DNA from 3 places in the Saccharothrix isguenensis genome. Region 1 is predicted to be linked to each of the others. Evidence: riboswitches for the same ligand, from Rfam matches in the RefSeq annotation. Region 1 holds a riboswitch; each other region holds the start of a gene.
The links. Region 1 has a riboswitch for S-adenosylmethionine ahead of thrC (threonine synthase). Riboswitches for the same ligand answer to the same signal wherever they lie in the genome.

Region 1 (9,451 bases):
TCGTGCACACCTGGTCCCGGCCGCGCTGGCGGTGTGGGCCACGGCGCTCGCCGGGCTGCTCTGGACGTGGTGGGCCGCGCTCGTGGTCGGCTTCGCCGCTGCGGTGATCGGTGGCCTGGCACTGCGCTCGTGGCGTCCGGCTGCGGTGGCGGTGGCGGTCGCGGGTCCAGTGGCGGCGTGCTGGATCGGCGCCCAGGTTCACGCGGCGGCCCACCACCCGTTGCGTGCCACTGCCGAACGCGGCACGCCGACCACTGTCCACCTCGAACTGGACGATCGGCCGCATGGCCTGCGCACCAGCGGTTTCGGCTCGCGGGCGAGCGGGGTCGACCTGATCCTGGTGCGTGCGACGCTCGACGGCGGCGGCCGGATCGTGGTGCTCGCACCGGCGGCCCGGTGGCGGGACTTGCTGCCGGGGCAACGGGTCACCGCCCGTGGCACGCTCGCCCCGCCACGAGGTGGTGAGCTGACAGTCGCGGTGTTGCGGGTCCGCGGGCCTCCGCAGGACGTGACCGAAGCGCCGTTGTGGCAACGAGTTGCCGAGGACCTGCGTGCCGGGCTGCGGAACGCGAGCACAGCGCTCGACCCCGAACCGGCCGGGTTGCTGCCCGCGCTCGTGGTCGGCGACACCTCGAAACTGTCGCCCAGGGTGGTGGAGGAGTTCCGAACGGCGGGTCTGGCTCACGTGCTCGCTGTCAGCGGAGCCAACCTCGCGATCCTCTGCGGCGCGGTGCTGTTGCTGCTGAGGTTGTTCCGGTTCGGACCGCGTGGCTGCGCGGTCGGTGCGATGGCGGCGCTGGTCGGGTTCGTCGTGTTGGCCGGGCCGGAGCCGAGCGTGCTGCGGGCTGCCGTGATGGGCGCGGTGGCGTTGCTGGCGCTGGTTCTGGGTCGGGAGCGGTCGGCGTTGCCGGCGCTCGCGGCGGCGGTGGTGGTGCTGGTCCTGTACGACCCGGAGTTGGCCACCGAGCCGGGGTTCGGGCTGTCGGTGGTGGCGACGGCGGCGTTGGTGCTGCTCGCACCGAGGTGGGCCGCCGCCATGAAGGACCGGGGTGTCCCGGTGGGTTTCGCCGAGGCGCTGGCGGTGCCGGTGGCCGCGAACCTGGCGACCGCGCCGCTGGTCGCCGGGCTTTCCGGCCAGGTGAGCCTGGTGGCGGTGCTGGCGAATCTGCTGGTAGCCCCGGTGGTGGCGCCGGCCACGGTGCTCGGTGTGCTGGCCGCGGTGCTGGCTCAGGTGTACGAGCCGGCGGCACGGTCGGCGGTCGAGTTGGCCGGCCCGGCGGTGAGCTGGCTGATCACCGTCGGGCGGCACGCGGCGGCCGTGCCGGGTGCGGCGGTCGGGTGGCCGAGCGGGTGGGCCGGTGGGGCGTTGCTGGCCGGGGTGCTGGTGCTCGGCTACGCGGTCACCAGGCTGCGTCGGATCCGGACGTTGGTCCTGGCGGTCCTGGTCGGCGCGGTGGTGGTGGTCGTGCCGCTGGGCGTGATCTCGCCCGGTTGGCCGGTGGACGGCTGGTCGGTGGTGGCGTGCGACGTCGGACAGGGCGACGCGGTGGTCCTCGCCACCGCCGAGCGCGACCGGGCGGTGTTGGTCGACACGGGGCCGGACCCGGTGCCGGTGCTGTCCTGCCTGCGGCGGCTCGGGGTGCGGCGCATCCCGCTGGTGGTGCTGAGCCATCTGCACGCCGACCACGTCGGCGGGCTGGCCGCGGTGTTGGCGGATCGGGGTGTGGGCGCGGTGGCGGTGGGGCCTTCGCGGCAGCCGGAGTGGGCGTGGAAGGAGGTGCGGGAACGGGCGAGGAAAGCAGGCGTGCGCTTGGTCGAGCTGGAGGCCGGGCAACGGTTGAGCTGGCCGGGTCTGGACCTGGACGTGCTTGGTCCACGCGCGGACCCGGCGGATGGGACGAAGACCAACACCGCGGTCAACGACGCGTCGCTGGTGCTGCGCGCCTCCACCGCGGCCGGGCGGGTGCTGCTGACCGGCGACATCGAGTTGGCCGGGCAGGCGGACCTGCTCGGCGGGCACGTCGACTTGCGGGCCGACGTGCTGAAAGTGCCACACCACGGATCGAGGTACTCCTCGCCGGCGTTCCTCGCGGCGGTCCGGCCGCGGATCGCCTTGGTGAGCGTCGGCGCGGGCAACCGCTACGGCCACCCCAGCGGAGTGCTGGTCGACGCGTTGACGAGGCACGGCGCGCTGGTGTTGCGCACCGATCGTGACGGCGACACCGCCGTCCTGGCCGGCCCGGACGGGCCGCGGGTCGCCCGCAGGGGTGGCGACTCATCCGATCACGGACAAGGGGAGAACAACGATGAGGAACAACGACGTCTGGATCCGGCTGCACTCGGGCTGGGTGCGACAGGCGGGCAACCAGGCGGTGGCGTGGGCGCTGTGGCAGCCCGGCTACACCGCCGAACCGTGGCCGCGAGACGAACTGCGGCCCGCCTTCACCTATTACGTCTGCGAGGACCTACCCGGCGGCGCCCGCGGCATCGTCTCCAGGGCGACCGTCACCGGCGTCATCCGCATGGCGCAGGTGCCCTCCGCCGACACCGCTTACCGCCTGGTCTCCGACGCCCTGTTCGACGACGACCTGGCCATACCGCCGGAGGAGTGGCACGCCGAGCGCTACAACCAGGAGAAGGCGAAACGCCCGTGGCCCCAGATGCTCACCGCGTGGCGCGTCGTCACGGAACAGGTCGGACCACACGTCCTGCCGGAACTGGCGGCCTTCCCCCGAACAGGCTGGCTGCGCTCCTCCAGCATCGCCCTGTGACCGCGCTGCGGGCGGACCGGCGCACTCCGGACGCACCAGGCACCGGGCCTGCCGTGGCTGGACCTGCCAGGGTCGGACCTGCCGGGGCCTGGTCGATGACCAAGCCCCGGTCCGCCGAACCAAGTCGTGCTGAACCGCGCCTTGCTGAACCCCGTCGTGGAGGGCTCAGTTCTGGAGGGCCTTCAGCACGGCCTCCGCCGACGGCGGGACGTTGGCCCTCGGGCCGACTCGGTCGCCCAGGGCGTCCAGGGTCTTGAGGCCGTCACCGGTGATCAGCAGGACGGTCTCGCCGTCCGGGTCCAGCCGGCCGGTCTCGACGAGCTTCTTCGCGGTCGCCACGGTGACACCGCCGGCGGTCTCCGCGAAGATCCCCTCGGTCTTGGCCAGCAGGCGGATGCCTTCGACGACCTCTTCGTCGGTGACGTCCTCGATCGCGCCGTTGGTGCGGCGGACGGCGTCCAGCACGTAAGGGCCGTCCGCCGGTGCGCCGATCGCCAGCGACCGGGCGATGGTGTCCGGGCGGACCGGGGTGACGACGTCCAAGCCGGACTTGAAGGCGGCCGCGACGGGGGAGCAGCCGGTGGCCTGGGCGCCGAACACCCGGTACGGGGTCTCCTCGACCAGGTCGAGGCTGCCCAGCTCGCGGAACGCCTTGTCGACCTTGGTCAGCTGGGAACCGGACGCGATGGGCACCACGACCTGGTCGGGCAGCCGCCAGCCGAGCTGTTCGGCGACCTCGTAGCCCAGCGTCTTGGAACCCTCGGCGTAGTAGGGCCGGACGTTGACGTTGACGAACGCCCAGTCCTCGTGCTCGGCGGCCAGTTCCTGGGCCAGCCGGTTCACGTCGTCGTAGTTGCCGTCGACGGTGATCAGGTCGCCGCCGTAGACAGCGGTCATCAGGATCTTCGCCCGCTCCAGGGAGGAGGGCACCAGGACCACCGACTGCCAGCCGGCACGGGCGGCCGCGGCGGCGACGGCGTTGGCCAGGTTCCCGGTGGACGGGCAGGCCAGCACCGTGAAGCCCAGCTCGCGGGCGGCGGCGAGGGCGACGCCGACGACGCGGTCCTTGAACGAGTGGGTCGGGTTGCCGGTGTCGTCCTTCACCCACACCTTGCGCAGGCCCAGTGCCTTGGCGAGGCGGTCCGCCTCGACCAGGCGGGTGCCGCCGGGGTCGGTGTTGGGGTGCGCCTGGACGTCGGACGGCACGGGCAGCAGGCCGCGGTAGCGCCAGATGGACCGGGGACCGGCTTCGATGTCCTCGCGACGGACCCGGCCGAAGTCGTAGGCCACTTCCAGCGGCCCGAAACACTCCATGCAGGCGTATTCGGGGGCGAGCGGCGTCTCGTGCCCGCATTCACGGCAGGACAGCGCCCGAGCCGGGCCGAGGTCGAAGGAGGTGGTGGCCGAAGGCACACTGACAGCAGTCATCGCGAGGTATCTCCTCATCTTTCCCGCGTTGCGGGTCGGAATTGGCACCGTGATTGCCGGCGCGCGCTGGGAAGCGCACGCTGAACAACGGGTTGCCGGGGCTTCTTCGGGCCGATCCCTCTGCCCCTCTGGATGAGCGGTATTCAGTTGTAGCTTCAAGCTACGGCACGATCCCGACCCTCAGCCAGACACGTCCACCATCCGGACGCCCGTCGCGCGTGGGAGGATCGCGCCGTGAGTTCGCCCGCTGAGACGACCGACGCTGTGCACCTGATCGTCGGCGAGGAGGAGTTGCTGGTCGAGCGCGCTGTGCGCGGCGCGTTGGACGCGGTGCGCAAAGCCGATCCGCAGGCCGACCTGACCCGCGTTCGCGTGACCGATCTCACCCCGCCTGAGCTGGCCGAACTGGTGAGCCCCTCGCTGTTCGCCGAGGGCCGGGTGATCGCGCTGGAGGCGGCGCAGGAGATCGGCAAGGAGATCGCCGACGTGGTGGTCGCCTACGCCAAGGCTCCGGCGGAGGGTGTGACGCTGGTCGTCATCCACACCGGCGGCGGGCGCAGCAAGGTCGCCAAGGACCTGCCCGCGGCGCTGCGCAAGGCCGGCGCGAGGGTGACCGAGTGCCCGAAGATGACCAAGGCCGCGGACCGCGAGGCGTTCGTGCGCAACGAGATCCGGTCGGCGGGCGGCAAGACCGATCCCGAGGCCGTGGCGGTGCTGATCGAGGCGGTCGGGTCGGACCTGCGCGAGCTGGCGGCGGCGTCGTCGCAGCTCGTCGCCGACACGGCGGGCAAGGTCGACGCCGAGGCGGTCCGCCGCTACCACCGCGGCCGGGCCGAGGTGACGGGGTTCGCGGTCGCGGAGAAGGCCGTGGTGGGTGACCGGGCCGGAGCCCTGGAGGCGTTGCGCTGGGCGATGCAGCTCGGCGTGCCGCACGTGCTGGTCGCCGATGCGCTGGCCGACGCCGTGCGCACGGTCGCGCGGGTGTCCGCGGTGGGTCGGGGCGACCCGAACAGGTTGGCGGGCGAGCTGGGCATGCCGCCGTGGAAGATCAGGAAGGCCCAGGGGCAGACGCGCGGCTGGGACGACCGGGGGCTCGCCGCGGCCATGACCGTGGTCGCCGACCTGAACGCCGACGTGAAGGGTGTCGCGGCCGACCCGAGCTACGCCCTGGAGCGCGCGGTGTTGAAGATCGTCACGGCGCACGGGCGGCGTTGACCACAGCGACCCACAGCGCACAAGCACAACGAAGCAGAAGCGCCGCCCACCCCGTGCGGGGGAGCGGCGCTTCTGCGTGAAGGAGGACCAGATCAGATCTGGTTGGCCCGCCGGGCGAGCGCCGACTTCTTGTTGGCGGCCTGGTTGGCGTGGATCACGCCCTTGGAGACGGCCTTGTCGAGCTTGCGGGAGGCCTCCTGCACCAGCGCGACTGCCTTCTCCTTGTCACCGGCGTCGGCGGCCTCACGGAACTTGCGAATGGCGGTCTTGAGCGACGACTTGACGGCCTTGTTGCGCAGGCGCGCCTTCTCGTTGGTCTTGATCCGCTTCATCTGGGACTTGATGTTCGCCACGCGAAAGCCACCTTTTCTCGGTCTCGGAGTCGTACCGCGCTTGTCACCGGCTCCGCCCCACGAGGGGGCGGTTTTCCTCCACAGCGGAATGCCGCGCGGGTACGGCCGAGAAGGATATCAGGGCAGCTCACCGCACCGTGAACCGAGCCCTCTCGTCGCCGACCAGGACCTCGTAGGCGCCCTTCGCGACCTCGGGCTTCCCGCCGCCGTCCATGTCGCCGGCGGTCACCGCGAGGCGCTTCACGTCGAACGTCACGTCGACCGCCCGCTCCTCACCGGCCTTCAGCTCGACCCGGGTGAACCCGACCAGGCGCTGGTAGGGCGTCAGCACCTTGCTCACGGGCTGGTGCACGAACACGGGCACGACGAGCGTCCCGTCCCGCTCACCGGTGTTGGACACGGTCACCGACACCTTCACCTGGTCGTCACGGCGCACCTCGCTGGACTTCAGGGTCGGCGCGGACGTGGTGAACGTCGTGTACGACAGGCCGTGCCCGAACGCGAACTCCGGGTCGTACCCCGAGCCCGGAGCCGCGTTCGCGCCGCGCAGCTGGTCGTACGAGAAGGGCTGGTCGCCGATCGACTTCGGCCACGACACCGGCAGCTTGCCGCTCGGGTTCACCGCACCGAACAGCACGTCGGCGATCGCGGCGCCGCCCTCCGTGCCCGGCAACCAGCCCGCGACCAGCGCCGGAGCGTCCGCCACCGTGCCGAGCACCTGCGGACGCCCGGTCAGCAGCACGACCACGACCGGCTTGCCGGTCGCCCGCACCGCGTCCACCAGCCCCTGCTGCTCGGCGGTCAGGGCCGGCTCCTCGGTGTCCGCCTCGCCCTCCGCGCCGGGGTCCTCGCCGAGCACCACGACCACCGCGTCGGCGTCCGCGGCCTGCGCGACCGCCTCGGCCTGCGTGGGCGCGCTGACCACGTTGGTGGACGGCGCGGCGTCCCGGATGCCCTGCAGCACCGTCACGGTCGGCGGCACGGGCGACCACTCGGGCACGCCCTGCCAGCCGACCGTCCAGCCACCGAGCTGCCGGGTCGGGGAATCGGCCGTGTCACCGGTCACCACGAGCTTGCCCGCGCCGCTCGACAGGGGCAGGACGCCGCCCTCGTTGCGCAGCAGCACCGTGCTCTCCGCCGCCGCCTGACGGGCCAGCGCGCGGTCGGCGCCGTTCACGATCGCGTCGGCCTTCTCCGGGTCGACGAACGGCTTCTCGAACAGGCCCAGGTCGAACTTGAGCTTCAGGATCCGCCGCACGGCCTGGTCGATCCGCTTGCCGCTGACCGCGCCGCTGCGCACGTTCGCCAGCAGCCCGGAGGTGAACTCCGCCGCGTTGGACGGCTCCATCGCCATGTCCACACCGGCGTTCACGGCCATTGCGATGGCCTCCTTGTAGTCCGCCGCCACGTGGTAGCGGTCCACCAGGAACCGGATGTCCTCCCAGTCGGTGATCGCCACGCCGCGGAAGCCCATCCGCTCGCGCAACTGGGTCGTGAGCAGGTACTTCGACGCGTGCGCCGGAACGCCGTTCACCGCACCGGAGTTGATCATCACGGTGCCGACGCCCGCGTCGAACTGCGGCTGGAAAGCGGGCAGGACGGTGTCCTGGAGGTACCGGATCGGAAGCTGGGCGGGCGCGCGGTCGTGGCCGTTGAACGGCTCCGAGTAGCCCGCGAAGTGCTTCGCGGTCGCGGTCAGCTTCGCCGTGCCGTCGGTCGGGTCGTCCTGCTGCCCGCGCACGTTCGCCGCCGCCAACGCGCCGGCCAGCACCGGGTCCTCGCTGTAGGTCTCGTAGTAGCGGCCCCACCGGGTGTCACGGGCGATGTCGGACACGGGCGCGAAGTTCCAGAACACGCCGGTGGCGCGCATGGCCCGTCCGGTCGACTCGCCCAGCTGCTCCTGCAGCTCCGGGTTCCACGTCGCGCCGAGGCCGATCTGGTGCGGGAACATGGTGGCGCTGAGCACGTTCGAGTGGCCGTGCACGCCGTCCGCGCCGTAGATCAGCGGGATCGGCAGCCGGCTGTGGTCCATCGCGTACTTCTGGATGGCGTTGGTCATCTCGGCCCACGCCCGCGGCGTGTTCGGGTTCGGCGCGTCACCGCCGCCGGACAGGATCGAGCCGACCTTCGCGTCCGCCAGGACGGCCTTCATGCAGTCCTCGCGCAGCGGACCGGGGTTCCACTCGCAGTTGCCGCGCAGCTTGCCCAGCCGGATCTGGGTCATCTGGCCGACCTTCTCCTCCAGCGTCATGCGCCTGAGGAGGTCGTCGACCCGCCGGTCGACCGGTGCGCGGGCATCCAGGTAGGCCTGTCCCGCCGGTTCGATGATGCCGCTGGCCTGCGCGCCGGTGGCGAGCAGGGCGAGCGCGGCCAACGCGGCTACCGCCGTGCGTTTGCGGGATCTCAGCACCGAGGACCTCCAGGGATGGATCAGGTGACGCCGGGAAACACCCTTCCCGCGTGAGCCGGACCACAACAGGGCTGAACGGCCCATTTGGGAGCGTTCCCATAAACCTCGGACCTCCCACGACCAGCGGCGGGCGGTCTGTGGCGGGAAAAGCAGTACGAGCGTCCGATTAAGCTGTCCGGGTGACCGCCGCACTCGACTGGCCCGGCTTCGGCCAGATCTCGCTCGCCGCGCTGCTGTTCCTCTGCCTGGCCGCCGTCCTCGCGGGCGCGGTCGACGCGTTGGTGGGCGGTGGCGGGCTGATCCAGCTGCCGGCGCTGCTGTTGATCGCGCCCGGCGGTCAGCCGCTGTACGCGCTGGCCACGAACAAGATCGCCTCCGTGGTCGGCACGTCCGCCGCGGTGCGCACGTACGCACGGCAGACGGCGATCGACTGGTGGTCGGCGCTGCCGATGGCGTCGGCGGCGTTCGCGGGAGCGGTGGGTGGTGCGGCGTTCGCGGGCGCGTTGGCGCCCGGTGTGCTCAACGGTGTGGTGCTCGTCGCCCTGGTCGGCGTCGGCCTCTACACGTGGAGGAAGCCGGAACTGGGCGTGTCCGAGGCGCCCAGGTTCGCGCGCGTCGCGCAGATCGGCCTGATGGCCCTGGGCGGCGCGCTGATCGGCTTCTACGACGGCCTGGCGGGGCCGGGCACCGGCACGTTCCTGGTGTTCCTGCTGGTGGGCGTGGTGGGGTTCGCGTTCCTGCACGCCTCGGCCACCGCGAAGATCGTCAACGTGGCGACGAACCTCGGTGCCCTGCTGTACTTCATCCCGGCAGGGAAGGTGTTGTGGGGCTTGGGTCTGGTGCTCGCCCTGTGCAACGTGACGGGTGCGGTGTTCGGGGCACGCCTCGCGGTCCGGCGGGGCTCGGTGTTCGTGCGCCGGGTGTTCCTCACCGTCGTGGTGGCGCTGGTGCTCAGTCTGGGGTGGAAGGCGGCGCTTGGATGATCCGGAACGTCGCGCCCATCGGGTCGCCGACGGTGGTGAACCGGCCGAACCGGGACTCGACCACATCACCGACCGTGACGCCGCCCAACTTGTCCACCCGCTCGGCCGCCGCGTCGGCGTCGGACACCGAGAAGTAGGTCATCCAGTGCGGCGGGATCTCGGCCGGGATCTCGTTCGCCATCCCGAACACGCCCGCCACCGCGCGGCCGCCGACCTGGAACTGCGTGTACGGGAAGTCCGGCAGCGGGTCCAGCTGCACCCCGAAGACCTGCTGGTAGAACTCCGCCGCGC
Region 2 (9,451 bases), 750 kb from region 1:
ATGTCCCGGATGGTCGCGGTCTTCTCCGTGCCCGGCTTCACCTTGATCAGGCCGTGGTCCTGGAGCAGCTTCAGCCCGCGCGCCTCGTTCGTCGCGTCGTTCGCGACGGCCACCCGCGCGCCGGACGGCAGGTCGGCCAGCGCCTCGTGCTTCTTCGAGTACACGCCCAGCGGCTCGACGTGCACGGGGCCGATCCACTCCAGCGCCGCGCCGCTCTCCGCCTTGAAGGTGTCCAGGTACGGCACGGTCTGGAAGTAGTTGCCGTCGAGCGACCCGTCCACCAGCGCGGTGTTCGGCTGCACGTAGTCGGTGAACTCGACGACCTCGATCTCCAAGCCCTTCGACGCGGCCAGGTTGTCCGCCACGTAGCGCAACACCTGGGCGTGCGGGACGGGGCTGACGCCGATCCTCAGGGCCGCGTCCGGGTCCGAGGCGGCGCCGGTGTCGCCACTTCCGCAGCCCACCGCGGTCAGCAGCACGGCGACGAGGGCAGCACGAATACGCATGTCGTTCCTTTTGGGAGAGTCTTGCGGGAAGAGATTCAGACAGAGGTGGTGCGCCGGCGGTCGACGCCGCGCGCGACGCGGTTGGTGACGAGCTGGATCGCGGTGGCGATGACGGCCAGCACGACGACCGTGCTCCACAGGTAGCGGTCGTTGAACCGCTGGTAGCCCATCCGCACGGCGAGGTCGCCGAGTCCGCCGCCGCCGACCACCCCGGCCATGGCCGAGTAGCCGAGCAGCGCGATCGCCGTCACGCCCACGGCGTTGACCAGGGCGGGGGCCGACTCGCGGAGCAGCACGCTGCGCACGATCCGCAGCGTGGACGACCCGGTCGTGACGGCGGCCTCGACCACCGACACGTGCACCTCGGACAGCACGTTCTGGACCAGCCGGCCGACGAACGGGATCGCGCCGACCGACAGCGGCACGATCGCCGCCGTGGGCCCGATCGTGCTGCTGAGCAGCAGCCTGGTCAGCGACGTGAGCACGACCAGCAGGACCAGGAACGGCATGGAGCGGCCGAGGTCCACCACGAACCCGAGGACCTTGTGGAGCACCGGCCTCGGCCTCAGCCCACCGGGGGCGGTGAGCTGGAGCCAGATGCCGACGGGTGTGCCGAGCAGGACCGCGATGACGGTGGAGACCACCACCATGTACAACGTCTCACCGGTGGCGACGAGCAGTTGGTCGAAGACCTCCGACCAGGGTGTTGCGGACCTCACGCAGCTACTCCCTGAGGTCCTGCCAGGGTCCGCCGCACCGAGCCGCCCGCCTCCGAGATCCACTCCAGCGCCGAGTCCGCGCGCTCGCCCTTCAGCCCGACCCGGAACCGCGCGACCGGGGTCTCCCCCAGCCTGGTCAGGCCGCCGCCCAACAGGTTCAGGTCGACGCCGAACCGGCTGGTCGCCTCGGGCAGCAGGGCGCCGACGGCCGCGAAGCCGACGAGCACGATGTCCGCGACCCGGTCGAACGAGCCTTCGAGAGCCGGGTTCTGGTCCACGGCGGGCAGCAGCGAGGCGGCCGTGCGGCTGGCGGCGTCGGACACCAGGTCGAGCACCTTGCCGTGCTCCACGACCCGGCCGTTCTCCAGCACCGCGACGTCGTCGCAGATCCGCCGGACCACTCCCATGTCGTGCGTGACCACGAGCACCGTGACGCCCAGTTCGGCCCGTGCCCGGTCCAGCACGGCGAGCACCGAGCCGGTGGTGTCGGGGTCGAGCGCGGACGTCGGCTCGTCGGCCAGCAGCACGGACGGCGACGCGGCGAGCGCCCTGGCGACCGCGATCCGCTGGCGCTGGCCACCGGACAGCTGGTCCGGGTACGCGCCGGCCTTGTCGGTCAGGCCGACCAGGTCGAGGAGTTCGGCGACCCGGTTGCGGCGCTGCGGCCCGGCGACGCCCGCGGCCTCCAGCGGCAGCGCGACGTTGCCCGCGGCGGTGCGCTGGCGGAGCAGGGAATCCCCTTGCGGCACAACGCCGATCTGCCGGCGGGCGGCGCGCAGCGCGATGCCGTCGAGCGAGACGAGGTCGGTGCCGTCGACGCGGATGGAGCCGCTGTCCGGGCGCTCCAGCAGCCCGACGCACCGGGCGAGGGTGGACTTGCCCGAACCGCTGGGGCCGACGACACCGAGGACGGTGCCCGCGGCGACGTCCAGGTTCACGCCGTCCAGCGCGCGAACCTGCCCGGTACTCCCGGGGAAGGTCTTGGTGAGGTTCTCGACAGTGATCACGTTTCGCTCCACGACTGCGGGCGGCCGGGCACGCTCAGGGCGTGCCGGACCGGCGGCTCAGCTCAGAAGGGTGTCCCGCGAGAGGACGCGAGGATTCGAAGGCGCCTAGGGCTTGGCGAAGCTGCGACAGGCCGAAGACGTGCGGCGGCCGTGGTCGACTACCCGCCGGCGGGTGAGCATTCGCATCCTGGGCACGTGATCCTCCATCGATCCTGGCGGAAGCACCTGCCCCCGTGGAGGGGTGGTTGCTGCGGCGTCGTAGAGCCAGGTCTCTCAGCCGCTCGGGATGGCAACACGAGTAGACCTGACGAGACCCGATCGACGCAAGCCTGAAACGGGATCGTCCGGCAGATCACACTTTCAGCCGAAAGATCATCGTCTAGCGGGCGGAAGCGGCCTCGGCTATCCGGATGAAGTCACTGACGCCCAGTTGTTCGCCGCGCACCGCCGGATCGACGCCCGCCTCGACGAGCAGCCGCTGCGCCTCGGCCGCCGAACCGGCCCAACCGGACAAGGCGCCCCGGAGCATCTTGCGCCGCTGCGCGAAAGCCGCGTCCACCAACGAGAACAGCTGCTTCTGGTCCACACCGGACAGCGGCGGGTGCCGCTCGAAGGCGACCAGCGCCGAGTCCACGTTGGGCACCGGCCAGAACACCGAGCGCGGCACCGGACCGGCCCGCCGCGCGTCCGCGTACCAGGCGAGCTTCACGCTGGGCACGCCGTAGACCTTGCTGCCCGGCCCGGCGGCCATCCGGTCGGCCACCTCGGACTGCACCATCACCAGGCCCGTGCGCAACGACGGCAGCTCGGCCAGCAGGTGCAGCACCACGGGCACGGCCACGTTGTACGGCAGGTTCGCCACGAGGGCGGTCGGCTCCACGGGCAGGTCGGACGGTGTGACGCGCATCGCATCGGCGTGCACGACGCTCAGCCGGTCGGCGAGCGTGGGCGCGCGCTCGGCCACCGTCACCGGCAGGCGGTCCGCGAGCACCCCGTCGATCTCCACGGCCACCAGGGCCCGGCACGACGGCAGCAACGCCAACGTCAGCGAGCCGAGGCCGGGGCCGACCTCCAGCACCACGTCGTCGGCGCGCAGACCGGCCGCGGCCACGATCCGCCGCACCGTGTTCGGGTCGTGCACGAAGTTCTGCCCGAGCTTCTTGGTGGGCCGGATGTCCAGCTCGGCCGCCAGCCGACGGACGTCGGCCGGACCGAGGAGGTGGCTCCCCGATCCGGCCGACGTCGAATCCTCAGTCACGGACGCATTCTTACGGCAAGCCCAGCTTCTGCTGGCAGTGGGGCCACGCGGAGTAGCCGCCGCGGGCGTCGCGGAGCTTCGTCGCGATCGCGATCTGCTGCTCGCGGCTCGCCTGGTGCGGGTACGCGGCGTACTGGCTGCCGCCGTAGGCGTCCCAGGTGCTCTTGTTGAACTGGAGGCCGCCGTAGTAGCCGTTGCCGGTGTTGATGGCCCAGTTGCCGGTCGCCTCGCACTGGGCCAGCCGGTCCCACACCGCGCCGTCGGGCGGGACCTTGGTGCCGATCTTGACCTTCTTGGCCTTCGGCTCCTTGGTGACCTTCGCGCCCAGCCGCTCGCGGCCGGTCTCGGCGCCGTTCTTCACCGTGACGCGGTAGGTGACGATCTGCTCGCCGGCCTCGCCCGGTTCGACGACCTCTTTCTGGCCCTTCATCATCGTGTCGTCTTTGATCTCCTCGACGGGCGGCTGGATGGCCTCCGTCGCGTTGACCACCGACACGCCGGTGCGGGTGATGTGCACCTCGGCGCCGCTCGTGACCTTCAGGTCCAGCGCCGTCTCGAGCTTGTCGTCCGGGCCGAGCGACAGGTTCTCGCTCTTCAGCAGCTCGTTCACGGTCACAGCGGTCGTCCGGACCTGCCGGGGCGGGTTGCCGCCGTCGTAGACCGTGACGGTCTTGAGGCTCTTGACCTCCAGCGAGATGCCCTGGAGCGGCACGTCCATGTTGCGGTCGTGGGAGAGCCACGCGCCCTCGTCGTCGACCTTGAGCTGGTCCAGCGCCTCGTCCACGGTGACCGAGCGGACCCAGCCCTCGCGCTGCTCGCCGTCGACCGTCATCTTCACCAGCCGGCCGCGGTCCAGCGAGATCTTCCCGCCGTCGCCGACCTTCGCCTCGGGCCGCGGGCTGAGCGTGTCGTGAGCGCCGATCGTGATGCCCTCGTCCGCGAGGATCTCGCCGACGGTGGACTCGTAGGTGCGGACGGTCTTGGACTCGCCGTCGACGTCGACCGTGACGGACTTGTCCAGCGCGATGGCGGTGGCGCCACCGCCGGACACGGTCACCAGCACGGTGAGGACCGCGGCCTTCAGGAAGCGGCGCTTCCACTTCCCCGCGGCTTCGACCAGTGCGGCGGGCGGGGCGCTCGGCTGCTCGGCGGCCATGCTGCCCGCGACCCGGTCCTGGGAGACCTCGTCGGGGATGGTGATCGGGGGGAGGAACGTGGTCTCGGCGTTGATGAGCCGGATCAGCTCGTCGACGTCGACGTTCGCGCCGGCCAGCAGCTCGTCCGCGTCCGGGCCGAGCACTTCGAGCACGTCGTCGGGCGTGATGGTGAACACCGCGGTGTCCCATTCGGACGGCGGCCCGGGTCTGTCCAGGACGTCGACGCCTGTCGGCGCCACCTGCACGGGCGTAAACCAGTCGGTGTCCTCGTTGAACGAGTTCACGGGGTGCCATACCTCCTGAAGGCGCGAAGTCCGGCTGCGCGCACGTTCGATGTCGGTGGTCAGCTGGTGATCTCCGGCAACTCCTGCGCGTCCGCTCGTCTTCTCGCTTCTGGTGCCTAGGTGACCCGCCCCGACTGCGGGTGCGCCCCGAACTGGAACTCGGGGCACGGTCACGGGACCGTAACGGGTGTCCGGGGGTTGTGCAAACACCCTCACAAACCTTGTGACCTCAGTCACTCCGTCAGCGGAGCAGGTGTGTCCGCCATTCGTCGTAAAGGGGATTACGACTCCGTCGCGTCACCAAGGCCGAAGACTCGTTCGGCGGTTCGAGTGATCTTGGACGCAAGATCGGCCGGATCTACGTCACGCAGCGTCGCCAAGTCCCGGAGGGTGTAGTTCGCGCAATACGGTTCGTTCGGGCGACCCCGGTACGGGTGAGGGGTCAGGAACGGCGCGTCCGTCTCGACCAGCACGTGGTCCTCGGGCACCCACCGGGCCGCTTCCCTGAGGGCTTGGGCATTGCGGAACGTCACCGCGCCCGCGAACGACAGCACGAAACCGCGTTCCACGCACGCGCGCGCGAAGGAGAGGTCGCCCGAGAAGCAGTGGAAGACCACTGTGGACGGCGCGCCTTCGGTGTCCAGCACCTTCAGGATGTCGTCGTGCGCGTCCCGGTCGTGGATCATCAGCGCCTTGCCGACCCGCTTGGCGAGGTCGATGTGCCACCGGAAAGCCTCGTGCTGGGCGCTTTTCGGCGCGTAGTCCCAGTAGTAGTCCAAACCGGTCTCGCCGATCGCGACGACGCGCGGCCGTTCGGCGAGCTCCGCCAGTTCGGTCTGCTCCGCCTCGCCGAACGTGGAGGTGCGGGTGGGGTGCAGGGCGACGGCGGCGAACACCCGGTCGTCCCAGGTGGCGGCTTCGGCGGCCCAGCGCGCCGACTTCAGGTCGTCGGCGACGGTGATCACGCGGTCGACGCCGGCGTGAGCGGCCCGGTCCAGGATCTCGCGGACCTGGTCGGGCGTCTCCGCGCCGCACGCGTCCAGGTGGGTGTGGGCGTCGACCACCGGCGCCGGAAGGGTCTCCGGGACCGGTGGTCGTTCGCCACGGCGCTTCGTCATCGCTCCGTCATCGCTCGGTCATCGCTCGGTCATCGTTCGCGGGCCGTCACTTGACGATCGGGGCCCACTCCGGGCCGGTCTCGCCCAGCTCCGGGTCGAGCTTCGCGAACAGCGGCGCGGGCTTGGCCAGCGGCCGGCCCACCTCGATGGGCGTGGACGCCCACGTCGCCTGCTCGCCCGCGTAGTCGCCGGTCAGCACCGGGTACTCGCGGTCGGGCACGTCCAGGTCGGCGACCTCGGTGATCTCCGGCTGCGCCGCCCACACGCCCGTGCCGCCCAGCGCCTCGTGCACCTTCTGCGCCGAGTGCGGCAGGAAGGGCGTGAGGAGGGAGTTCGCGTCCTGCACGACCTGCAACGCGGTGTGCAGCACGGTGTCGCGGCGCTCCGGGTCGTCCTTGAGCTTCCACGGCTCCTGGTCGGACAGGTAGCGGTTGGCCGCGCCGACGACCTTCATCGCCTCGCTGGACGCCTGCTTGAACCGGGAGCGGCGCAGGTTCGCGCCCACCACGTCGAACGCCTTGCGGCTCAGTTCCAGCAGCTCGTGGTCGGCCTGGGTGGGGTTGGTCGGCTTCGGCACGGCGCCCACGTTCTTGTGCGCCAGCGAGATCGACCGGTTGACCAGGTTGCCCCACTCGTTGGCCAGCTCGAAGTTGGTCCGGCGGACGAACTCCTCCCAGGTGAAGTCGGTGTCCTGGTTCTCCGGGCCGGCGACCGAGATGAAGTAGCGCAGCGCGTCCGGGCCGAACTCCTTCAAGAAGTCCGTCACGTAGATGACCGTGCCGCGCGAGGTGGAGAACTTCGAGCCGCTCATGGTCAGGAACTCGGAGCTCACCACCTCGGTCGGCAGGTTCAGCGCGCCGAACGCGCCCGGCTGCCCGCCCTTCGCGCCCTGGCCGTTCTGCCCGAGGAGCAGGGAGGGCCAGATCAGCGAGTGGAAGACGATGTTGTCCTTGCCCATGAAGTAGTAGCCCTGGGCGTCGCCGGTCCAGAACTCCTTCCAGGCGTCCGGGTCGCCGGACCGGCGGGCCCACTCGACCGACGCGCTGAGGTAGCCGATGACCGCGTCGAACCAGACGTAGAAGCGCTTCATCGGCTGCTCGCTCCAGCCGTCGAGCGGGATGGGGATGCCCCAGTCCAGGTCGCGGGTGATGGCGCGGGGACGCAGGTCGGCGATGAGGTTCTGGCTGAACTTGAGCACGTTCGGGCGCCACTCGGTGCGCGTCTGGAGCCAGCCGCCGAGCGCGTCGATGAACTGCGGCAGGTCCAGGAACAGGTGCTCGGTCTCGACGAACTTCGGCACCTCGCCGTTGATGCGGGAGCGCGGGTTCTTCAGGTCGATGGGGTCGAGCTGGTTGCCGCAGTTGTCGCACTGGTCGCCGCGGGCGCCGTCGTAGCCGCAGATCGGGCAGGTGCCCTCGATGTAGCGGTCGGGCAGGGTGCGGCCGGTGGACGGGCTGATCGCGCCCATCTCGGTCTTGGGGACGACGTAGCCGTTGCGCCAGAGGGCGAGGAACAGCTCCTGGACCACCTTGTGGTGGTTGCCGGTGGTGGTCCGGGTGAACAGGTCGTAGGACAGGCCGAGGCCTTGCAGGTCGTTCGCGATGACCCGGTGGTACTTGTCCACCAGCTCGCGGGTGGACATGCCCTCCTTCTCGGCCTGGACCGAGATGGGCGTGCCGTGCTCGTCCGAGCCGGAGACCATCAGCACCCGGTTGCCCGACATGCGCATGTAGCGGGAGAACACGTCGGAGGGGACACCGAAACCGGAGACGTGACCGATGTGGCGGGGGCCGTTGGCGTAGGGCCACGCCACCGCGGTCAGCACGGAGGCACTCATGGGCCAAGCCTACGGAGGTGCTTCCAGCGGGTTTTCGCGGGTCGGGCAGGTCGGCGTCGGCCGGAGACGTCACCCACCCGGCCGGGTCGCACCGTCCGGAGGCCCCGCGCGAGGTCATCCTCCGTCGGCACGGGAGCGCGGGTGTCGGAGGACTTCGAGGCGAACGCCCGAGCCGTCCCGAGGTCGTGCCCGCCGATCCGGCCCGGGGCCCGTGGCACGTCCCGCCGACCGGGACGCGCCACCCACCGGGTCAGCTCTTGCTGATCACCGCGTCGTAGAGCGCCTTCTTGCCCACGCCCGCCGCCTCCGCGACCTCCGCCGCCGCCGTCTTGGTCCGCTCCCCGGCCGCCACCCGCTGCTTCACCTCGGCGACCAGCGCCTCCATCGGCGGGCTCTCGCGGGTCTCGGCGGGCGCCAGCACGACCGTGATCTCGCCCCGCACCCCCTCGGCCGCCCACTCGGCCAGCTCGCCGAGCCCACCCCGCTTGACCTCCTCGTACGTCTTGGTCAGCTCCCGGCACACCGCCGCCCGCCGGTCGTTCCCCAACACCGAAGCCGCGTCGGCGAGGGTGTCCGCCAGCCGATGGGGTGATTCGAAGAAGACGCACGTCCGGGGCTCGTCCGCCAGCGCCGCGAACCACCGCTGCCGCTCCCCCTGCTTGCGCGGCGGGAAGCCGTCGAAGCAGAAGCGGTCCGACGGCAGCCCGGACAGCGCCAGCGCCGTGGTCACCGCGGACGGTCCGGGCAGGCACGTGACCCGGATGTCCTCTGCCACGCACGCCGCCACGAGCCGGTAGCCGGGGTCGGACACGCTGGGCATGCCGGCGTCGGTCACCAGCACGACCGTCTGCCCCTCGTGCAGCGCCTCCAGCAGCCTCGGCAGCCGGGCCGTCTCGACCTGGTCGTAGAAGCTGACGACCCGCCCCGACGGGGTCACCCCCAGCGCCGAGGCCAACGACCGAAGTCTCCGGGTGTCCTCCGCCGCGATCACGTCGGCCGTCCCCAAGGCGTCCACCAGGCGCGCCGAAGCGTCCCGGACGTCGCCGAGCGGAGTAGCCGCCAGCACCAAACGGCCTGATCCAGATACAGGTCTCACACCTCTCACCCTACGATCGGCGACGTGAGCCTGATCGCACCGCAGTCCGCAGACGACGTGGTCGAGGCCGGCGAGGTTCCGCCGGCGAGCCCCCCTCCGGGCAACGACCGCGAGGAGCGGGCACGCCAGCTCGAACCCGGCCCCCTGAGCAACGCCCTCAGGGGCTGGCTCGTCACGCTGACCGTGGCGCTGATCGGCGGCGTGGTGCGGTTCTGGAACCTCGGGTTCCCGACCGACAAGGGCACCCCGATCTTCGACGAGAAGCACTACGTGCCGCAGAGCGCGGGGGTGCTCCGCAACGGCGGGTACGAGGACAACCCCGGCTACGAGCTGATCGTCCACCCGCCGCTGGGCAAGCAGCTGATCGCGATCGGCGAGTGGCTGTTCGGCTACGACGCCGTGGGCTGGCGGTTCGCGTCGGCGGTCGTGGGCACGTTGACGATCCTGCTGGTGGTGCGGATCGCCCGGC
Region 3 (9,451 bases), 2.9 Mb from region 1:
CAGACCGGCGAACGCGAGGGCGCTGGGCGCGAGGGCGCACACGAACGAGATCACGACGTAGCCGCTGATCCCGACCAGCAGCGGCCGGCGCCTGCCCCACGAGTCGGACAGCGGTCCCACCAGGAGCTGACCGGCCGACAGACCGAGGATGAACGTCGTCAGCGACAGCTGGATCTGCGTCTCGGCCGCGCCGAACTCCGCCGCGATGGCCGGGAACCCCGGCAGGTACATGTCGACCGACAGCGGACCGAGCAGGCACAGCGACCCCAGCAGCACCACCAGTCGGGTCCTGTTGTCCATGCGCACTTCCCCCAAGGCGTCGTTTGTCAAAAGCTTCGCAAGACGAACGACCTGAGGAAAGCGATATGTCCGACGTCACCCGCCGGCCGCGGGACTTTCGTCCGCGCGGCGCACCGGACCGGTCAGTAGCCCTCTGCCCGCAGCAGTTCCAGCGCGGCGGAGAGGTCGTCCGGGTACTCGCTGGTGTACGAGACCCACTGACCGTCGGCCGGGTGGTGGAAGCCGAGCGTCCGGGCGTGCAGCCACTGCCGGGTCACGCCGAGCCGCTTGGCCAGCGACGGGTCGGCGCCGTAGGTCAGGTCGCCCACGCACGGGTGCCGCAGCGCGGAGAAGTGCACCCGGATCTGGTGCGTGCGGCCGGTTTCCAGGTGCACGTCGAGCAGTGACGCGGCCCGGAAGGCCTCCACCACCTCGTAGTGCGTGATGCTGGGCTTGCCGTTGGCCATCACGGCGAACTTGTAGTCGTGCTTCGGGTGCCGGTCGATCGGGGCGTCGATGGTGCCCTTGATCGGGTCCGGGTGCCCCTGCACGAGCGCGTGGTAGAGCTTGTCGACGGTGCGTTCCTTGAACGCGTGCTTCAACGCCGAGTAGGCGTGCTCGCTCTTCGCCACCACCATGACGCCGGTCGTGCCGACGTCCAGCCGGTGCACGACGCCCTGGCGCTCGGCCGCGCCCGACGTGGCGATCCGGATGCCGGCCGCGGCCAGGCCGCCGACCACGGTCGGACCGGTCCAGCCGGGGCTGGGGTGGACGGCCACGCCGACCGGCTTGTCCACCACGATCACGTCGTCGTCCTGGTGCAGGATCTCCAGGCCTTCCACCGGCATGACCTGCACCTGGACCGGCCGCTCGGGCTCGGGGAGGGTGACCTCCAGCACCGAGCCCGCGATCAGCCGGTCCGACTTGCCCGCGGGCTGCCCGTCCAGCAGCACGTCGCCCGACTCGGTCAACCCGACGACCACCGTGCGGGACAGGCCGAGGAGCTTGGCGAGGCCGGCGTCGACCCTCATCCCGTCCAGGCCGTCCGGAACGGGAAGGGTCCGATAGCCGCTCATGCGCCCGCCTTCTTGGCCGCGGGCTTCTCCACGCGCGTACCGTCGTAGTCACGTTGGAGCAGCGCCATCAGCACGATCACGCCGCCGCCCACGCAGATGGCGGAGTCCGCCACGTTGAACACCGGGAAGAAGTTCCCCCACGGGTCGAGCACCGAGATGAAGTCGACCACGCCGCCGCGCAGCGGGCCGGGACTGCGGAAGATGCGGTCCACCAGGTTGCCCATCGCGCCGCCGAGGACCAGGCCGAGGCCGATGGCCCAGCCGATCGACCGCAGCCGGCGCGCGATCCACAGGATGAACCCGACCACGCCGAACGCGATCAGCGCGAGGGCCACCGTCCAGCCCTCGGCCAGGCCGAACGCGGCACCCGTGTTGCGGATCAGCGGCAGGTAGACGAGCCCGCCGAACAGCTCGATCGGCTCGCGCCCCTCCAGGTGCTCCACCGCGAGGATCTTGGTGACCAGGTCGACGGCCAACACGAGCGGTGCGATGACGGCCAGCAGGAGGACCCGTCGCTTGGGCAGCGGTGCGTCCGGCTGGTCCGGCGTGTCCGGCTCGGTGTTGGGATCGGTGCTCACCGGACCATTGTCCAGCATGCAGGTCAGAGCAGGAACGGCGGGAGCGCGCGCTCGTCGTTCAGCGGCGCCCAGCGGCCGTCGCGGACCTCGTACTCCCACCGCGAGCCCTCGGTGACGAGCGTGCGCAGGGCGGCCACGAAGCGGTCCACGTGCTCCTCGGTCGTGCCCAGGCCGATGGACGCCCGCAGCGCGCGCTCGCCGTGCGCGAGCCGGTGCACGGCGACGTGCGCGCAGAACGCGCCGTCACGCACGCCTATGCCGTGCTCGGCGGACAGCGCGGCGGCGAGGTAGCCGACGTCCTGACCGCCGACCGTGAAGCTCACCACGCCCACCCGGTCGTGCTCGACGCCGAAGAGGGCCAGCTCGCGCACGCCGGGAACGGTCGACAGCCCGGCGCGGAGCCGGGCCAGGAGCGTGCGCTCGTGCTCGGCGGTCTGCTCCCAGTGCCGACCGAGCACGTCGCAGGCCACGGCCAGGGCGTGCACGCCCACCACGTTCGGCGTGCCGGCCTCGTGCCGCTCGGGCACCGCGGACCAGGCCACGCCCAGCCGGTCGCCGTGGTCCGTGACGCGGGTCGTCGCACCGCCGCCCACCAGGTACGGCTCGGCGGCCTGCAACCAGTCGGACCGGCCGACCAGGGCACCGGCGCCGAACGGCGCGTAGACCTTGTGCCCGGACAGCACCGTGTAGTCGACGTCGAGCGCGCGCACGTCGATCGGCCGGTGCGGTGCGAGCTGGGCGGCGTCCAGGGCGATCCGGGCGCCGTGCCGGCGGGCGACCCGGGCCAGTTCCGCGACCGGCCACAGCTCGCCGGTGACGTTCGACGCGCCGGTCACCACGACCAGGCGGGGGCCGACCGGCGCCTCGCGCAGCGCCCGGTCCAGCTCCAGCACCGCCGTGGCGGGCGAGGCGGGGGTCCTCAGGCGGTGGACGTTCGGGCCGCGCCACGGCAACAGCGCGGCGTGGTGCTCGGTGTCGAACAGGATCACGGCGGTGCGCTTCGGCACGCTCCTGGCCAGCAGGTTCAGCGCGTCGGTGGTGTTGCGGGTGAAGACGACGGCATCGGTGCCACGGGCGCCGAGGAAGCGGCGGACGGACGTGCGGGCCTGCTCGTAGACCTTGGTGCTGACCTGGGACGCGAAGCCGGCGCCCCGGTGCACGCTGGCGTACCAGGGCAGCAGCTCGTCCACGGCGTCACGGACCTGCTCCAGGCACGGCGCGCTGGCCGCGTGGTCCAGGTTCGCGTACTCGACGCGCTCACCGGTCACCAACGGCACGCGCAGGCTGGAACCGACGACGCGCGGCAGTGCGGCGACGGGGATTCGGGACACTGCGACGGTCATGACGCCCTCCGGGGGTCCGGGACCCCGCCGGAGGGGGAGCCCGCGCTTGCCGGGCGCCCTGCGCGCCAGGCCAGGTCCTCACCGGGGGCACCCCACCGCGGAGGAGGGTTGCCGGCCAGCAAGCCCGGGCTTGTCGCTGGCACTCATGACCTTCACGTCGAAGGTAACCCGGTGCGCGCGCTCACGTCGAGGGCGTTCACATCCTGGGAGACCCGGTCACGGCAGGCCGACGTCGCCCTTCCAGCGGGCGAACCGGCCGGCCCGGTCCACGGCCCGGATGCGCTGCTCGGTCGCCGTGCGCATGGCCTCCGTGCACACGACCAGCAGCTGGTCGTGCTCCTGCAACCGGGTCGTCGGCTCCGGCGTGAAGCCGTTGTCCTCCCGCACCACGAGGCTCACCGACGAGCCCGGCGGCAGCCGCAGTTCCGACAGGTAGACGCCGTGCAGCTTGGAGCCGCGCTGGATGCGGATCTGGAGGAGCTCCGCGCCCAGCTCGTCCAACGCCGACGAGTCGACCTGGACCTCCTGCGCCTCACCGGACTTGACCAGCTTCAGCCACTTGGCGAGCCACGGCAGGGTCGTCCCCTGCACCAGGGTCAGCACCACGACCAGCACGAACACCGCGTCGACCAGCTGTTGCGCGCCCGGCACGCCCTGGATCAGCGGGATCAGGGCGAACACGATCGGCACCGCGCCGCGCAGCCCGGACCACGAGATGAAGACCTGTTCCCGCCAAGGCACCCGGAACGGCAGTGCCGCGCACAGCACCGACAGCGGCCGGGCCAGCAGCACCAGCACGGCTCCCGCGACCAGCGCCGGCACCAGCGCCTGGAGCAGCCTGCCGGGCGACGCGTACAGGCCGAGCAGCACGAACAGGCCGATCTGCGCGACCCAGCCCAGCCCCTCGGCGAACGACAGGGTGTCCGCCCGGTGCGGCAGCCGGGCGTTGCCGAGCACCAGCGCGGCGATGTAGACGGCGAGGAAACCGGACGCGTGCGCGACGTCGCCCACGGTGTAGGCGAGCAGGCACACCGCGATCGTGGCCAGCGGGTACAGCCCCGTGGCGGGCAGTGCGGCGCGGCGCAGTCCGACGCCGCCCAGCCAGCCGAGCACGATGCCGATCACCGCACCGGCGATCAGCTCGTAGGCCATCAGCAGCGGTGCGGTCCACGTGATCGGCTCGGGCGCGGCCAGCAGCACGACGGCGATGTACACCGGCGCGTCGTTGATACCGGACTCCAGCTCCAGCGGACCGATGAGCCGCTTGCCCACACCGACCCCGCGCAGCACGCTGAACACCGCCGCGGCGTCGGTGGACGACAGCACCGCGCCCCACAGCAACGCGGTGCGCCAGTCCATGTCGAGCAGGAAGTGCAGCGCGAACCCGGTGACCGCGATGCTCACGGCGACGGACACCGTGGACAGCGCGATGCCCAGGCCGAGCGCGGGCCGCACCTCGCTCCACCTGCTGGTGAGACCACCCTCGGTGAGGATCAGCACGAGCGCGGCCGTGCCCAGCGACCGGGTCAGGTCGGCGTCCTCGAACTGGATGCCGACCACGGCCTCGCCGAGCAGCAAGCCGATGCCGAGGTACAGCAGGAGGGACGGCAGACCGAGCCGGATCGACACCCTGACCGCGATGACCGAGAGCAGCAGAACCGTGGCGGCGATGCCGAGGAAGCCCGTCACACCGCCCACTCGGCCTCCACGCGTCGGTCCCCGCCGTCATCACCCGCCGGGTCATTCTCCCTGGTGACACCGAAATGGACGAATCCGGAACAGCACGCGGCGGCACTTGGCGAAGATCACCCGTGCGGCCGGCCGTCGAGGAGGCGGGCCAGCACGTCCGCGGCGTCGACCGGCGCCGGGTCGATCCGGACGACCTTGTCCCGGCCCCGCTCGCCCGCGATCACCTCGACGTCCTGCTTCCGCACGCCGAACGCCTTGGCCAGCGCTCTGCGCACGGCCTCGTTGGCCTTGCCCTCCACGGCGGGCGCGGCGACCGCCACGACGAGCGCGCCGTCACCCCACCGGCCGCCGACGGCCTCGCGCTTCGCGCCCGGCTTCACCCGGATGGTGAACTTGGCCACGTCAGGCACGGCGGGTCATGACGGCCAGCGTCTCGTCCAGCAGCGCGCGCCGCTCCTTGACCAGGTCCGGCGCGGACGACAGCAGCTGGGCCTGCCCGAGGTAGACCGAGTACGCCAGGACGGCCCGCTGGTGCGACTGGTCGGCGGGGAAGCCCAGCTCGCCGAACAGCTCCTCCAGGTAGCCGATGCGCCGGTCGGTGACGCGGCGCAGCACGGGCGCCACGACCGGGTCCTCCTTGGCCGCGAGCAGGGCCAGCTCGACCGCGCTGTCCTCGATGCCCTCCAGCACCGTGCCGAACAGCAGCCGCAGCTTCGCCAGCGGGTCCGGCACGGACTCGACGACCTCGATGACGGCCTCGGTGCGCTTGCGCTCCCAGCGTTCGAGGGTGGCCTTGAGCAGGGCTTCCCGGTTGGGGAAGTGCCAGTACGCGCTGCCCTTGGTCGCGCCGAGCCGCGCCGCCAGGGGTTCCACCGCGACCGCCGCCACCCCGCCCTCGGCGAGCGCCCGCAGGGCCACCCCGGTCCAGTCGTCCTGCGTCCGCCTTGCCACGGCTCCATACGCTACCGTACGGTGCCGGACCATACGGTGGCGTATGGAGGCTGCGATGATCAAGAACGTGCACGTCCGGCAGATCCCTCACAGCGCGGGTGTGATCGACAGGGCGGTGGAGCTGTGGCCCCCGGCCTGGCCCCCGCTGGTCCTCGACCGGCCGCTGGGCGTCGGCGCGAAGGGCGGGCACGCGTTCGTCCGCTACCACTGCACCGACTACGTCCCCGGTCAGCGGGTCGAGTTCACGTTCGCGCCCGGCTTCGGGCTGGTCGGGACGCACGTGCTGGAAGCGGTGCCGGGTGGCTTGCGGCACACGATCACCGCTCGGACGCGCGGCCTGATGCGGGTGGGGTGGCCGCTGGCGGTGAGGTGGCTGCACGACGCGCTCTTCGAGGACCTGTTCGACAACGCCGCCCGCGCGCTCGGCCACCCGCCCGTTCACCCGGCCCGGTGGTCACCGTGGGTCCGGTTGCTGCGCGCGGCGGCCAAGAGGAGCGTCAGGCAACCCGCTTGACCGGATCTCCTCCACAACCCCCGGTCTCGTCCGTCTACCCCGTACCGGGACCAGAGGGGGGAGGGTTCGTGACGCCGGAGGATCCCGACGACCACGCGGCCACCTTCAGCGACTTCTACCACCGGGAGCGCACGCGGTTGTTCCGCTTCGCGGCGGTGATGTCGCCCCACCTGGACCACGAGTCCGCGGTGCAGGAGGCGTTCGTCGGAGCGTGGCGGCACTGGCCGGTGATCGCCCCGCCGTCGAGACGTGCTTGGCTGGTGAAGACGATCCGCAACCAGCTGGTGGACCAGGCCCGCCGGCGGGAGCGGCCGGGCGACCTGACCGACGAGGTCGTCGCGCGGCAGCGCGGCACGTACCGGATCCTGGTGCCGAGGCAGCGGGACGCCGAGACGTGGCACGAGCTGATCAGCACGCTGGCGGCCGTCGCGAACCTGCCCGACCACCTGCGGACCGCGCTGGTGCTGCGGTTCTGGGCTTTCGGCGACGACGAGATCGCCGACGTGCTGGGCTGCCGGCGCGAGTCGGTGCGCCGGTACGTGTCGCAGGCGCGGGCCGAGATCAGCGAGCGGGTCGGCAACAAGGGGCGGCGGGCGCGGGGCTCCCAGCGCGGGAAGGAGACGTCGTGACGGACGAGGTGGACCCACGGCTGGACCAGCTGCGAACCGAGCTCGTCGAAGCCATCCCGGAGGACCCGGGGACCGACGACCTGGGCGTGGCCGCGATCATGGCGCAGGCCTCCGGGTACGACCGCCAGGCGGCGCTGGTCGTGGCCGCCCGTGGCGGTTCCCGTCCCGCGCTGGACTCGCTGGTGGCCGAGCTTAACCCGCTGGTGTGGCACGTGGCCAGGGGCAACGGCCTCGACCACGTCACGGCGGAGGACGTCGTGCAGACCGTGTGGCTGAGCCTCCTGCGCCACCTCGACCGGCTGGCCGAACCCCGTGCGGTGGCCGGCTGGCTCATCGTGGCGACCCGCCGTGAAGCGCAACGGGCGTGGCGCGAGCGCAACGGCCGCCCGGCGCTGTCGACCGACTCGGCCGTCGACATGCCCGACGACCGCTGGCTGCCGGAACCGGAAGCCCTCCGCGACGACCGCGACCGCCGCCTCTGGCAGGCGTTCACCACGCTCCCCCGCCGCTGCCAGGAACTCCTCCGCCTGACCGTCCTGGCCGGCCGCGCCGAGTACCGGGCGGTGTCCGAGGCCCTCTCCATGCCGAGGGGCTCCATCGGCCCGACCCGGGGCCGCTGCCTGACCCAGCTGAGGGAACGCCTGGAACGGCACGACATCCGCTGAGGCGCGGCAGAGGGGCCGGGACGACTGCTCCCGACCCCTCTGCCGCACGCCACCCGCGTCAGACGCGGACGACCGAGACCCGGACCTTCCGGCCTTCGCCGACCACGCCGTCCGAACCGGTGACGACCTCGCCGTACTCGACCGACCCGGCCAGGGTCTCCTCCTTCACGAACGCCTCGAACTGCCGCGCCGCCGCCTCGACCGCCGGCGGCAGCTGCAACGTCAACGCGATCCGGTCGGACACGTCCAGCCCGGCGTCCTTGCGCGCCTGCTGCACCACCCGCACCAGGTCACGGGCGATGCCCTCGGCCGCCAGCTCCTCCGTCACCGCGGTGTCCAGCACGACCAGCCCGCCGCCGTTCGGCAACGCCGCCGTCGCACCCTTGTCCGTGGCGACCAGCCGCTGCTCGTACTCCTCCGGGAACAGCTCGATCCCGGCCGCCACGACCCGGCCGTCCACTTCCCGCCAGTCACCGGCCTTCACGGCCTTGATGACCTTCTGCACGTTCGGCCCGAGCCGCGGCCCGGCGACGCGCGCGTTCACCGCCAGCTCGAAGTGGCCGTGCGCGTCCACGTCCGAGGTCAGCTCGACCTCCTTGACGTTCACCTCGTCCCGCAGCACCTCGGTGAACGCCTCCAGCAGCGCCACGTCGCCGGAAGCGATCACCAGCTTCGCCAGCGGCAGCCGCACCCGCAGCTTGTTCGACTTCCGCAGCGACAGCGCCGTGGACGCCACCTGCCGCACCTGGTCCATCGCCGTCACCAGCGCGTCGTCCGCCGGCAGGTCGGCCGCCGCCGGGTAGTCCGCCAGGTGCACCGACCGGCCACCGGTCAGCCCCCGCCACACCGACTCGGTGGTCAGCGGCAGCAACGGCGCGGCCACCCGGCACACGACCTCCAGCACGGTGTGCAGCGTGTCGATCGCGTCCTGGTCGCCCGACCAGAACCGGTCGCGCGAACGGCGCACGTACCAGTTGGTCAGCACCTCCAGGAACTCCCGGATCGACGCGCACGAGCCCGAGATGTCGTACTCGTCCAGCTGCGCGGTGACCCCGGCCACCAGGTCGTGCGTCTTCGCCAGCACGTACCGGTCCAGGACGTGCTGCGAGTCCGTCCGCCACTTCCCCTCGACGCCGTCCGCGTTGGCGTACAAGGCGAGGAAGTACCAGGAGTTCCACAACGGCAGCACGGCCTGCCGCACCGCGTCACGGATCCCGCGCTCCGTCACCACCAGGTCGCCGCCACGCAGGATCGGCGACGCCATCAGGAACCAGCGCATGGCGTCCGAGCCGTCGCGGTCGAAGACCTCGTTGACGTCCGGGTAGTTCTTGCGCGACTTGGACATCTTCTGCCCGTCGTCGCCCAGCACGATCCCGTGCGCTACGCAGTTGCGGAACGCGGGCCGGTCGAACAGCGCCGTGGCCAGCACGTGCATGGTGTAGAACCAGCCGCGCGTCTGGCCGTTGTACTCCACGATGAAGTCGCCCGGGTAGTGGTCCTCGAACCACTGGGCGTTCTGGAAGGGGTAGTGCACCTGCGCGAACGACATGGAGCCGGACTCGAACCAGCAGTCCAGCACCTCCGGCACGCGCCGCATCACGGACTGCCCGGACGGGTCGTCCGGGTTCGGCCGGGTCAGCTCGTCGATCGTCGGCCGGTGCAGGTCGGCCGGGCGCACGCCGAAGTCGCGCTCCAGCTCGTCCAACGACCCGTACACGTCCACCCGC

Region 2: linked by a shared signal. The riboswitch ahead of ACRAKI_RS03260 (methionine ABC transporter ATP-binding protein) and the one ahead of thrC (threonine synthase) in region 1 are both predicted to bind S-adenosylmethionine.
Region 3: linked by a shared signal. The riboswitch ahead of ACRAKI_RS28880 (aminotransferase class V-fold PLP-dependent enzyme) and the one ahead of thrC (threonine synthase) in region 1 are both predicted to bind S-adenosylmethionine.

The regions. Positions count from the first base shown of each region.
Region 1 covers NZ_CP193626.1:1,399,526-1,408,976, forward strand. The annotation lists partial or broken gene ACRAKI_RS06770 (DNA internalization-related competence protein ComEC/Rec2) at 1-2,269, shown strand, start outside; gene thrC (threonine synthase) at 2,937-4,199, opposite strand; SAM riboswitch class I at 4,211-4,338, opposite strand; gene holA (DNA polymerase III subunit delta) at 4,434-5,414, shown strand; gene rpsT (30S ribosomal protein S20) at 5,507-5,767, opposite strand; gene ACRAKI_RS06790 (glycoside hydrolase family 3 N-terminal domain-containing protein) at 5,895-8,177, opposite strand; gene ACRAKI_RS06795 (TSUP family transporter) at 8,357-9,160, shown strand; gene ACRAKI_RS06800 (VOC family protein) at 9,129-9,451, opposite strand, start outside.
Region 2 covers NZ_CP193626.1:646,503-655,953, reverse strand. The annotation lists gene ACRAKI_RS03270 (MetQ/NlpA family ABC transporter substrate-binding protein) at 1-506, opposite strand, end outside; gene ACRAKI_RS03265 (methionine ABC transporter permease) at 542-1,225, opposite strand; gene ACRAKI_RS03260 (methionine ABC transporter ATP-binding protein) at 1,222-2,232, opposite strand; SAM riboswitch class I at 2,433-2,525, opposite strand; gene rsmA (16S rRNA (adenine(1518)-N(6)/adenine(1519)-N(6))-dimethyltransferase RsmA) at 2,612-3,490, opposite strand; gene ACRAKI_RS03250 (transglycosylase family protein) at 3,501-4,931, opposite strand; gene ACRAKI_RS03245 (TatD family hydrolase) at 5,213-6,049, opposite strand; gene metG (methionine--tRNA ligase) at 6,096-7,886, opposite strand; gene rsmI (16S rRNA (cytidine(1402)-2'-O)-methyltransferase) at 8,137-8,982, opposite strand; gene ACRAKI_RS03230 (dolichyl-phosphate-mannose--protein mannosyltransferase) at 9,007-9,451, shown strand, end outside.
Region 3 covers NZ_CP193626.1:6,475,053-6,484,503, forward strand. The annotation lists gene ACRAKI_RS28865 (multidrug effflux MFS transporter) at 1-300, opposite strand, end outside; gene ACRAKI_RS28870 (RluA family pseudouridine synthase) at 423-1,355, opposite strand; gene lspA (signal peptidase II) at 1,352-1,933, opposite strand; gene ACRAKI_RS28880 (aminotransferase class V-fold PLP-dependent enzyme) at 1,957-3,276, opposite strand; SAM riboswitch class IV at 3,314-3,427, opposite strand; gene ACRAKI_RS28885 (potassium/proton antiporter) at 3,493-4,965, opposite strand; gene ACRAKI_RS28890 (DUF167 domain-containing protein) at 5,082-5,366, opposite strand; gene ACRAKI_RS28895 (TetR/AcrR family transcriptional regulator) at 5,368-5,916, opposite strand; gene ACRAKI_RS28900 (SRPBCC family protein) at 5,972-6,430, shown strand; gene ACRAKI_RS28905 (RNA polymerase sigma factor) at 6,499-7,059, shown strand; gene ACRAKI_RS28910 (RNA polymerase sigma factor) at 7,158-7,724, shown strand; gene ileS (isoleucine--tRNA ligase) at 7,783-9,451, opposite strand, start outside.